2 regions of the Metabacillus sp. RB-C-LZQ-3-1 genome follow, and region 2 is predicted to be linked to the other one. Evidence: riboswitches for the same ligand, from Rfam matches in the RefSeq annotation. Region 2 holds a riboswitch; the other holds the start of a gene.
What was found. Region 2 has a riboswitch for thiamine pyrophosphate ahead of AC4GZ8_RS21360 (LuxE/PaaK family acyltransferase). Riboswitches for the same ligand answer to the same signal wherever they lie in the genome.
Positions count from the first base shown of each region.

Region 1: linked by a shared signal. The riboswitch ahead of thiC (phosphomethylpyrimidine synthase ThiC) and the one ahead of AC4GZ8_RS21360 (LuxE/PaaK family acyltransferase) in region 2 are both predicted to bind thiamine pyrophosphate.

Region 1 covers NZ_JBZFLI010000006.1:126,029-130,742, reverse strand. Annotated here, with positions in the region: gene AC4GZ8_RS11725 (hypothetical protein) at 1-85, shown strand, start outside; gene AC4GZ8_RS11720 (MerR family transcriptional regulator) at 292-630, shown strand; gene AC4GZ8_RS11715 (aspartyl-phosphate phosphatase Spo0E family protein) at 1,069-1,245, shown strand; gene AC4GZ8_RS11710 (MOSC domain-containing protein) at 1,335-1,991, shown strand; TPP riboswitch at 2,170-2,285, shown strand; gene thiC (phosphomethylpyrimidine synthase ThiC) at 2,416-4,152, shown strand; gene AC4GZ8_RS11700 (YmaF family protein) at 4,248-4,667, opposite strand.
Region 2 covers NZ_JBZFLI010000018.1:19,486-24,199, forward strand. Annotated here, with positions in the region: gene AC4GZ8_RS21345 (amidase) at 1-279, shown strand, start outside; gene AC4GZ8_RS21350 (hypothetical protein) at 824-1,303, opposite strand; gene AC4GZ8_RS21355 (histidine phosphatase family protein) at 1,494-2,042, shown strand; TPP riboswitch at 2,237-2,346, shown strand; gene AC4GZ8_RS21360 (LuxE/PaaK family acyltransferase) at 2,462-3,544, shown strand; gene AC4GZ8_RS21365 (acyl-CoA reductase) at 3,541-4,714, shown strand, end outside.

The DNA of each region.
Region 1 (4,714 bases), on a different contig from region 2:
CCTATCAGAACAAATCTTTGCACAAATAAATCGTAAGTCCTACGGCAAAGAACATAAAGAAACCAAACATAAATCTATCCCCTAATAAACTTCATTATATCAATGATTGTTTTTCCTCTACCTTTTATCTAATTGTATTCCCCCTTCGACTCGTTTACATTTATCCTGTTAAAAAACCTAACACCTTTTTACAAAACAATCATTTTTATGTTAGAATTTCTAACATAACAGAAGCCTTCGACGACAAAACAGGATATACTTGTAAAAAGAATTGTTTAAGGGGTGGAGAGATTGAATCATCAAGACCGCTCTTATAAGGATAAAAAGGTGATTTCAATTGGAACAGTCAGCGAGTTAACCGGCTTAACACTACGGCAAATTCGTTATTATGAAGAAAGAAAACTAATTGCTCCGTACCGAAATGATCGTGGTACGCGAAAATATTCGTTTTCTGATATCGAAACATTAATGGATATTGCGGACAAACGGGAGGACGGTGTACAAACAACGGAAATTTTAAAAGAGATGCGTTTAAAGGAACGAAAACGAGAAAGTGAAGCAGATGTTAGAAAGAAGATGCTACAAGGTCAATTAAACGCACAATTCAGATATGGACGTGGAGGACATTAAGAACAAAAGCACAATCGCCTTGGTCACAACCTAGGGCAAATAAGCCGCAACGTCCTGTTGCAACGACTGCACTTGCACGTCTGTGTACTTCGGATCTGGAAGTCGAGCGCTTATCCACAATACAAGAATTTTATCATTTCCAAGACCTAAAAAAAAACGCTACAGCAAATCATATTCGCTGTAGCGTTTTTTATGTTGTATCATCCCCTCTAACTAGGACATTTTTCTTAACAACCGTTAGGTCTCATACTAAATCTCCAATCAGTAAAACACAATATCTGCAACCCTCTTTTTTTCCGATCACTAAATATAGTATTTCGACTTTTTTTTATAAAAAAAGGAAAAAAAACACAGTATACTATTTACATTCTCCTAAAATATCAGATAATAAAAGTACTAGGATCATTTTACCTAGATGTTTATTGCGAGGTGTTCATTGTGAAAACTTTAGATACCGTTATTGAGGAATACCGAAACAAGATGTTTCTAATTGCTAAGAAAGATGGCTTAAATTCACATCAAACATTAATTGCAAGTCAACACTTAGATGAATTACTAAATATAAAAATGACTGAAAGCAATTCAAAAGATAGACAAAAAGATAAACACCAATAATATCATTTGATGGAATATGTTTATGTTGAAATACATCAAAGGGTAAAGCCTTGGTGTATTTTTTATCTCTTTATAAGGAAGTGAATGAAATGGATCGTCAAATTGTTTGGTTAAGTAAAGGAACCCCTTCTACCCTTACATATAAAGGAAAGGAATTTCGGTCAGGTATAGCAAAAAATCAAGTGAATGAGCTAAAGGTTACGTCAAAGGGAATAATTGGGGATGATGTTGAAAATCATGATTTTCACGGCGGAACTGAAAGAGTGATTTGTGTATATGCATATGAACACTATAAATATTGGGAACAGCTTTATCAACAATCACTCCCAAAAGCTGCCTTTGGAGAAAACCTTACTCTAATAGGAATGACAGAGGAGGATGTTTGTGTTGGAGATATATACCAAATCGGTGAGGCTGTTATTCAAGTTTCTCAAGGTAGGTTTCCATGCTCGACCATTAATAAATACACAAACATTCATACTCTATTAAACAAAATAATTGAATATGGTTACACCGGATACTTCTTTCGAGTATTAGAAGAAGGTGTCATTTATTCTGATTCGGCCATAAAGTTACTTGATAAGCATCCAAAGGAAATTTCGATCAGCACCATTCATCATACTTATTTTCATGAAAAAAATAACCTGGAAAAGATTGAATTGATATTATCATTAGATGCACTTTCTAAAGAATGGATGCTTCGGATGGAAAAATTACACAAATCTATTACTAAAAAATCTCGCTAGTTAAATAAGAGAAAGCATTCATTTAATGATCTATCTCACATTCTAATTTTTTTAAAGAAAAACTAGTGCTTTTACCAGCCACTAATGGTTTATAAAATAAAATTCAGATAGTACAAAAGATTCTGTTGACTTACCTTTTCATTGTGATATGATAATACATGGTTATAAATAAATTACCATTATCTACTAGGGGAGTCCATTAGCTTGGACTGAGAGAGGAACGCGCTCGAAGTTCTTTGACCCTTTGAACCTGATCTGGATGATACCAGCGTAGGGAAGTAGGAATAGTCTAAAGAAGGGTCTTTATGTGCACCCCTTTTTATTATATTTCCTACATCTAACGAACGGGTTCTGAAAATCAGAACTCGTTTTTTTATTTCCTTCCGTTGTTGTCAAGTAGATGAAATTTCAAGGAGGAGATTAGATGAAGATTAATGTAAAACAACCATTCCCAGGCAGCAAGAAAATTTATATGCAAGGAAGTCAACCTGACATTCAAGTGCCAATGAGAGAAATCTCACAAGGAAAAACTCGGAATACATTTGACGAAAAAGAAAATCCACCCGTACATGTTTATGATACAAGTGGCCCCTATACTGATCAAAACGCCGAAATCAATATCTTAAAAGGATTACGAAGAATAAGAGAAAACTGGATCAAGGGTCGCCATGATGTTGAGCACTATGAAGGACGGAAAATTAAACCTGAAGATAACGGATATAGAGCGAATACTTCTTCCGCAGTCGAAGTATTCCCATCAGAAACGTTACAACCGCTCATTGCGAAAAATGGCAAGAGAGTTACCCAGCTTCACTATGCTCGCAAGGGAATTATTACGCCTGAAATGGAGTTTATTGCGATCCGTGAGCAAATGGATCCTGAATTTGTTCGAAGTGAAGTAGCTGCAGGTCGGGCTATTATTCCTGCAAATATTAATCATCCTGAAAGCGAACCAATGATTATCGGAAAAAACTTCCATGTTAAGATTAATGCCAATATCGGAAATTCAGCTGTTACCTCATCTATCGAAGAGGAAGTTGAAAAGATGACATGGGCAATTCGCTGGGGTGCTGATACGATTATGGATTTATCAACAGGGAAAAATATCCATACTACAAGAGAATGGATTATTCGCAATTCCCCAGTACCTGTTGGAACTGTACCAATTTATCAAGCATTAGAAAAGGTAAATGGGATTGCTGAAGATTTAACATGGGATGTATATCGTGACACTCTCATTGAACAAGCCGAGCAAGGAGTCGACTATTTCACCATCCATGCTGGCGTTCTATTAAGATACATTCCATTAACTGCCAATCGCACAACAGGAATTGTGTCAAGAGGCGGTTCCATTTTAGCACAATGGTGTTTAGCCCATCACCAGGAAAACTTCTTATATACTCACTTCCATGAGATATGTGAGATCTTGTCGGCATATGATATAGCTGTATCTTTAGGTGATGGTTTACGTCCCGGATCTATTGCTGACGCAAATGATGAAGCACAATTTGCTGAACTTGAAACATTAGGAGAGCTTACGAAAATTGCCTGGGAATATGACGTTCAAGTGATGATAGAAGGTCCAGGTCATGTTCCAATGCATCTTATTAAAGAAAATGTTGAGAAACAGCAAAGCATCTGCCAGGAAGCACCATTTTACACTTTGGGACCATTAACCACAGACATCGCTCCTGGTTATGACCACATTACTTCCGCAATAGGTGCAGCAATGATTGGTTGGTTCGGAACAGCGATGCTATGCTATGTGACACCAAAGGAGCATCTCGGCTTACCGAATAAAGAAGATGTTCGTGAAGGAGTGATTGCCTACAAAATAGCCGCACATGCAGCTGATTTAGCTAAGGGACATCCCGGTGCCCAAAATCGTGACGATGCTCTATCAAAAGCACGATTTGAATTTAGATGGCATGATCAATTTAATCTCTCTCTTGATCCTGAAAAGGCCTTGGAATACCATGATGAAACATTACCAGCAGAAGGCGCAAAAACAGCCCACTTTTGTTCGATGTGTGGACCAAAGTTTTGCTCAATGAGAATTTCCCAAGATATCAAGGAAAAAGTTGCAAATCAAGAAATAGAAAAAGGGATGGAAGAAAAAGCAAAGGAATTCGTTGAATCAGGTTCTCAAATTTATAAATAAAATATGGGAATCGTTCAGTTCAAAGCAGCAAATGACTAGAAGCCATTATTAGTTTTTTACTTTGGGATTTATCTAAGAAAGATAAATCCCTTTTGTTATTCCCATGAATTCTGCCCCTTTAAAATCCTACTAAAAAACGGGTCTTCCCCAACTATTTCAAGTGTTCTACCTGAAAACGTGTGATCATGCTTCGGACGTTCCCCCTCCCCATATGTCACACCACCAAATTGTGAAAAAGTAGCCTCATCATAGTTATAGTAAGTACGACCTTCAAATAAGTGAAAATGGCCGCCATTTTTAAGAGGAATCGCAGGACCAGTTTCTCCATAAAAGCGATGATAATGATTATTTGAAGTGGTTGTCACACCTCTAAAATAATGGCGATGGCGATCAAAGCTATTTCCATTTACTATTATTGTAAAGCCATCTATCATATGATAGTGTCCTTTCGTTTCAATTGTTTTTGCTTCGAAACGATGTGCGTGATGAGGCTTAACCATACCTATATGGATCAACTTTTTTCATCTCCTTATTAATAAGTCTTAATTACTTATTATGAAAG
Region 2 (4,714 bases):
ATGACAACCTTCAATGAACATGACCTTGATGCACTAGTTTACCCTACATCAAATGCATTGCCAGCAACTGTAGGTGGAGGACAAGGTGCAGGTAATGCGAATCGATTAAGTCCGTTCTCTGGATTCCCGGCTATGTCGGTCCCAGTTGGATTTAGTGATGATGGGTTACCAATTGGAATGGAGCTGCTAGGTAAAGAGTTTGATGAACCAACTTTAATTAAGTTAGCTTACTCTTATCAAGAAGGAACGAACCATCGAGAAGCACCTGTGTTGCAATAGATTAATAGAAGTAAGCCAATCATTTACGGATGATTGGCTTTTTAGTTTGCTGTTCAATATGCAAAGCCAAGGTCACACATATGGGGATTACTGTATATGGTATAATCAAAGTAACTTAATATTAAAAAAATTTAAACTTGGTGATATCATTATGATAGATTTTCTCTCTAGTTTTCTCCTAATTTCTAGTTGGCTTTTATTTGCTATAAGTGCATATCTGTTGTTCTGGGCAATAATAATGCCTATTTTGGGGTTTATTCCTTTTTGTTTAGTTTTAAGTGCTGGCTTTTTATGTTTTTCTTGTTCTAAAAAACTTGATAGTAGATCGAAAACTACGTGATTTTTAACTCAAAATATAACAACAAATCCCTTGAGTATTATTCTTAAAAAACGGTTAATTTATTTTAATGACAATTAATCTTCTATTACTGAACAAACAGGAGTGTTTCTACATTTAAGCTAGTTCATTTGTCTTATCTAAGGAAAGCTTAGTTATAAACATTCAATAAAAAGGTTGGTTGCTAGTACCAACCTGATAAATTACTCAATAATTGTAATCTCCATTTTGCTGTCCACTTTCGGTAGATAATGAAACTCCCATCGTTTGCAATGATTTTTTTGCTTGATTTAAATAGGATTCTGCTTGTTCTTGCCATTTGATAATTACTTTCATAAACAGCTTATATTCAGGGCTTGCATTTTCCTCCATCGTTTTTAAACCATCACGTACTTTTTTATCTTGATTTTCAGCATTTTTTATACAAGCTGCTAGTGTTTCTACAATGGATTGTTGTTGCTCTCCATTAACAAGTCTCTGTGATGAACCTACTGCAGTAACGCGATGATAGGAAGCAGGAACTAGATGATCATGCATTTCGCGATTCCCTTTTAAATCTTTGGTTTCTGGTATATGGAAAAGTTCAGAGCTCATAGCACAAACCATTTCTTCAGCGTATAAACTTTGGTTTAATAAATGTAAAAGATGTCCCCAGTTGTTCACTCGATAATAATAATATGGATACAAAAAAACAACTCCTTTTTCAGTAAATTTGAACCCCTATCTTTATAGTTATGATTTAGTATCGAAATTAATGAAAGTATATAATCCAGGGCGGTAAGACTTTCTCCTTACTAAGCCAGCAATATAGTTAAACTTTAATAGATAAAAAGTTCCTGCGAATATGAATGAACATTAAAAAAACGGAAATAAAGGAGTGGCACAATTGAAGAACATTTATATTATCAGGCATTGTGAAGCTGTAGGGCAGCCGCCCGAATCACCACTTACGGAAAGAGGTTTAAAACAATCCAATGATTTAGCTGATTTTTTTGATAATATTACAGTTGATCGCATCATTTCAAGTCCGTATAAGCGTGCTATTCAAACAATACAACCACTTGCAAATCAGTTAAATATTGAGATAGAAATAGATAGCCTATTAAAAGAACGTGTACTCAGCACTAACCAACTTTCGGATTGGTTTGAGAAATTAAAACAAACATTTGAGGATTTTCATATAAAGTTTGAAGGTGGAGAGTCCAGCAAAGAGGCGCTAAAACGAATAGTAGAAGTTGTTGATAACGTTTTGAAAAGTGAATTTGAAAATACCATCATTGTGACACATGGAAATGTAATGTCTTTACTATTAAACCATTATAATAAGGAATTTGGTTTTGCTGAATGGTCCAGTCTTAGTAACCCTGACATATATCTTTTAAAATCTGATGGCAATGAAATCACTTTTGAACGATTATGGAGCTAACACTTAAAAAGTTTTGTAAAGGGGTCTGACTTAATGAACTGCTGCAGTCCTCATACAATAGTGGGTGAGACCAATTTTCTTTAAATTCTATTATTTGTAGCATTAAACTTCACTTAATCTTTCTTTAGAGCTTCAAGTTTAATGACTTATCTCTTGTTTTTTATACGAAAATTAAGTAAACTACCTTTAAAATATTAATATCTTTCGGGGGCTGGTGGAAACTGGCTGAGATTGCAACTATTCCGTTGCTGACCGTTTTAACCTGTTGGATAATGCCAGCGTAGGGAATGTGAGTAGTGAAACTATGAGCACTTTGCGCTTGCAAAGTGCTCTTTTTATTTTTCTAAAAAATACATAGCAAATTGAGTACATCCCTTACGTTCAACTAAGAATGATATCAAGAAAGAGGGTATGACGAATTGAGACAAGAAATCGTAGATCGTGTTCTGCATTTTATTAAAGCTAAGGATTCTTCTGAAGAAGCCTTTAATGATCTAGCATTACAATTATTTCGTTACCAATACACAAATAACACACCATTTCAAATGTATTGTCGTCAAAAAGGAAAAACACCTAGAATGGTTAGAAATTGGAAGGATATCCCTGCAGTACCCATTAATGCATTTAAGGAGCTCACCTTAAGCTGTGAGGACCCTGAACAATCAGAGGATGTGTATATGACTAGCGGAACAACGAAAGGCATTAGAGGGAAGCATTACCATCCAACATTAGAGGTTTACAATCAATCGATGTTAAAAAACTTTAAGGACCGTTTTATGAAGGGGCATGATCGAATAAAAATGGGTATCCTCTTTCCAACTGAAGAGGAAATGCCGAATTCATCTCTATCACATTATCTAGCATTAGCATTTAAAGAATATGGGACAAGTGATAGTCAATACTTTGTCAATGATCAAGGCTTGCAAGTTGAGGAATTATTGTTTGCATTAGAACAAGCTGAAAAATCAGGTCAACCATTTGCCCTCCTCGGTGCATCTTTTAGCTTTGTTCACTTGTTTGATGAATTACAAGCAAGGGGAAGATCATTCCGCCTTCCATCAGGAAGTAGAATTCTAGATACCGGCGGCTTTAAGAATAAATCAAAAGAGCTTGATTTAGAGACGTTTTATACTCAACTTTCAACATTACTAGGGGTTGAAAAGTCAGATTGTATCAATATGTATGGAATGACTGAACTTAGTACGCAATTTTATGATAACGGAAATAGCATGGTTCCATCAGTAAAATCAGGTCCACATTGGATTCGTACAAGAGTGATCAATCCATTAACAGGGGAAGACGTTGCCAAAGGAGAAAAAGGTGTCCTTGTTCATTGTGACTTGGCAAACTTCAATTCAGTTACAACCATTTTAACTGAAGATCTTGGAGTGGAGAAAGAGGAAGGCTTTTTATTATTAGGTCGAGTACAAGGAGCAGAGGCAAAAGGATGCTCAATTGCTGTAGATGAGTTTATAAGGGCTGCAAAGGGGCCCATTCAATGAACGAAATAGCAGGCTATCTTCCTAGCTCCCTCGGGGGAGAAGTAGAATATAAAACGTTAACTTTTGAATCTGATACTGGAAGGTTAGACGTTCAGGTTCCTCTATTATCACAACAACAACTCGATGAAGTGATAGAAGGAGTTAAAGAGTCATCTGTTTCAGTGCTTAAGTCAATGACAGTAACACAAATAATAGAAATAATTGATAAGGTTATTGAGCAGCTTCTAGATCGCTCTAATCCCTATCGTCAAAAAGCCGAAGAGCTCCTGCCAATTGTCACAGGATATGACAAGGAATTAATTAGAATCGGATTAACAAACTATTTAAAAACATTTCGCAAACAGAATTTGCAGCGTTTTATCGTAGAGGATTTTGGTAATCCATTGCTATTAGACGATTTTCAGCCGAGAACGAAAAGAGGGTTCTCTAAGGCTGTGGGGGCAAATGTAACAGTTCAAGTCTGGGCTGGGAATGTTCCTGCGCTTCCGCTTTGGAGCTTCATTTCAAGTCTGATCGTTAAATCAGGCACCATTGGCAAACTACCCAGTGCGGAACCCTTATTTGCAGGCTGGTTTGCTAAGATGATTGTCGAAGTAGAGCCAAGACTTGCCGATTGCTTAGCAGTCATTTGGTGGAAGGGCGGTGACGAGGAAAAGGAGCGACGTATTTTTCAACAAGCAGATATTGTGCTTGCTTATGGTGGAAATCAAGCACTGGAATCAATCAAAAGCCGTATTCCAATTACCACACGCTTCCTGCCATTTGGTCACAAAATTAGCTTTGGTATTGTTTCAAGGGTTAGTCTCGACTCTCGTAAAGTATGGAAAACGGTTCGGGATGCCGCGTATGATGTGATTCGATATGATCAACAGGGTTGTTACTCCCCACATGTGTTTTATGTGCAAAAAGGCGGGAATGTAGAACCGAGAGAGTTTGCTAGATATTTAGCGCATGAATTAGAAAGCTTTGCAAAGAGGTATCCGCGCAGAAGTCTTTCAATAGAAGAAGCAGCAACTCTTGCCGAATGGAGACAGAAGGAAGAGTTTAATTTATTTACGAACCAGGATAAAGAAATCCTTGGAGAACAACATAATGCCTGGGCGGTTGTTTTTGATCGGGACGATCGGGAATTAACACCAAGTTGTTTAAACCGTGTCATCAGAGTTGTTG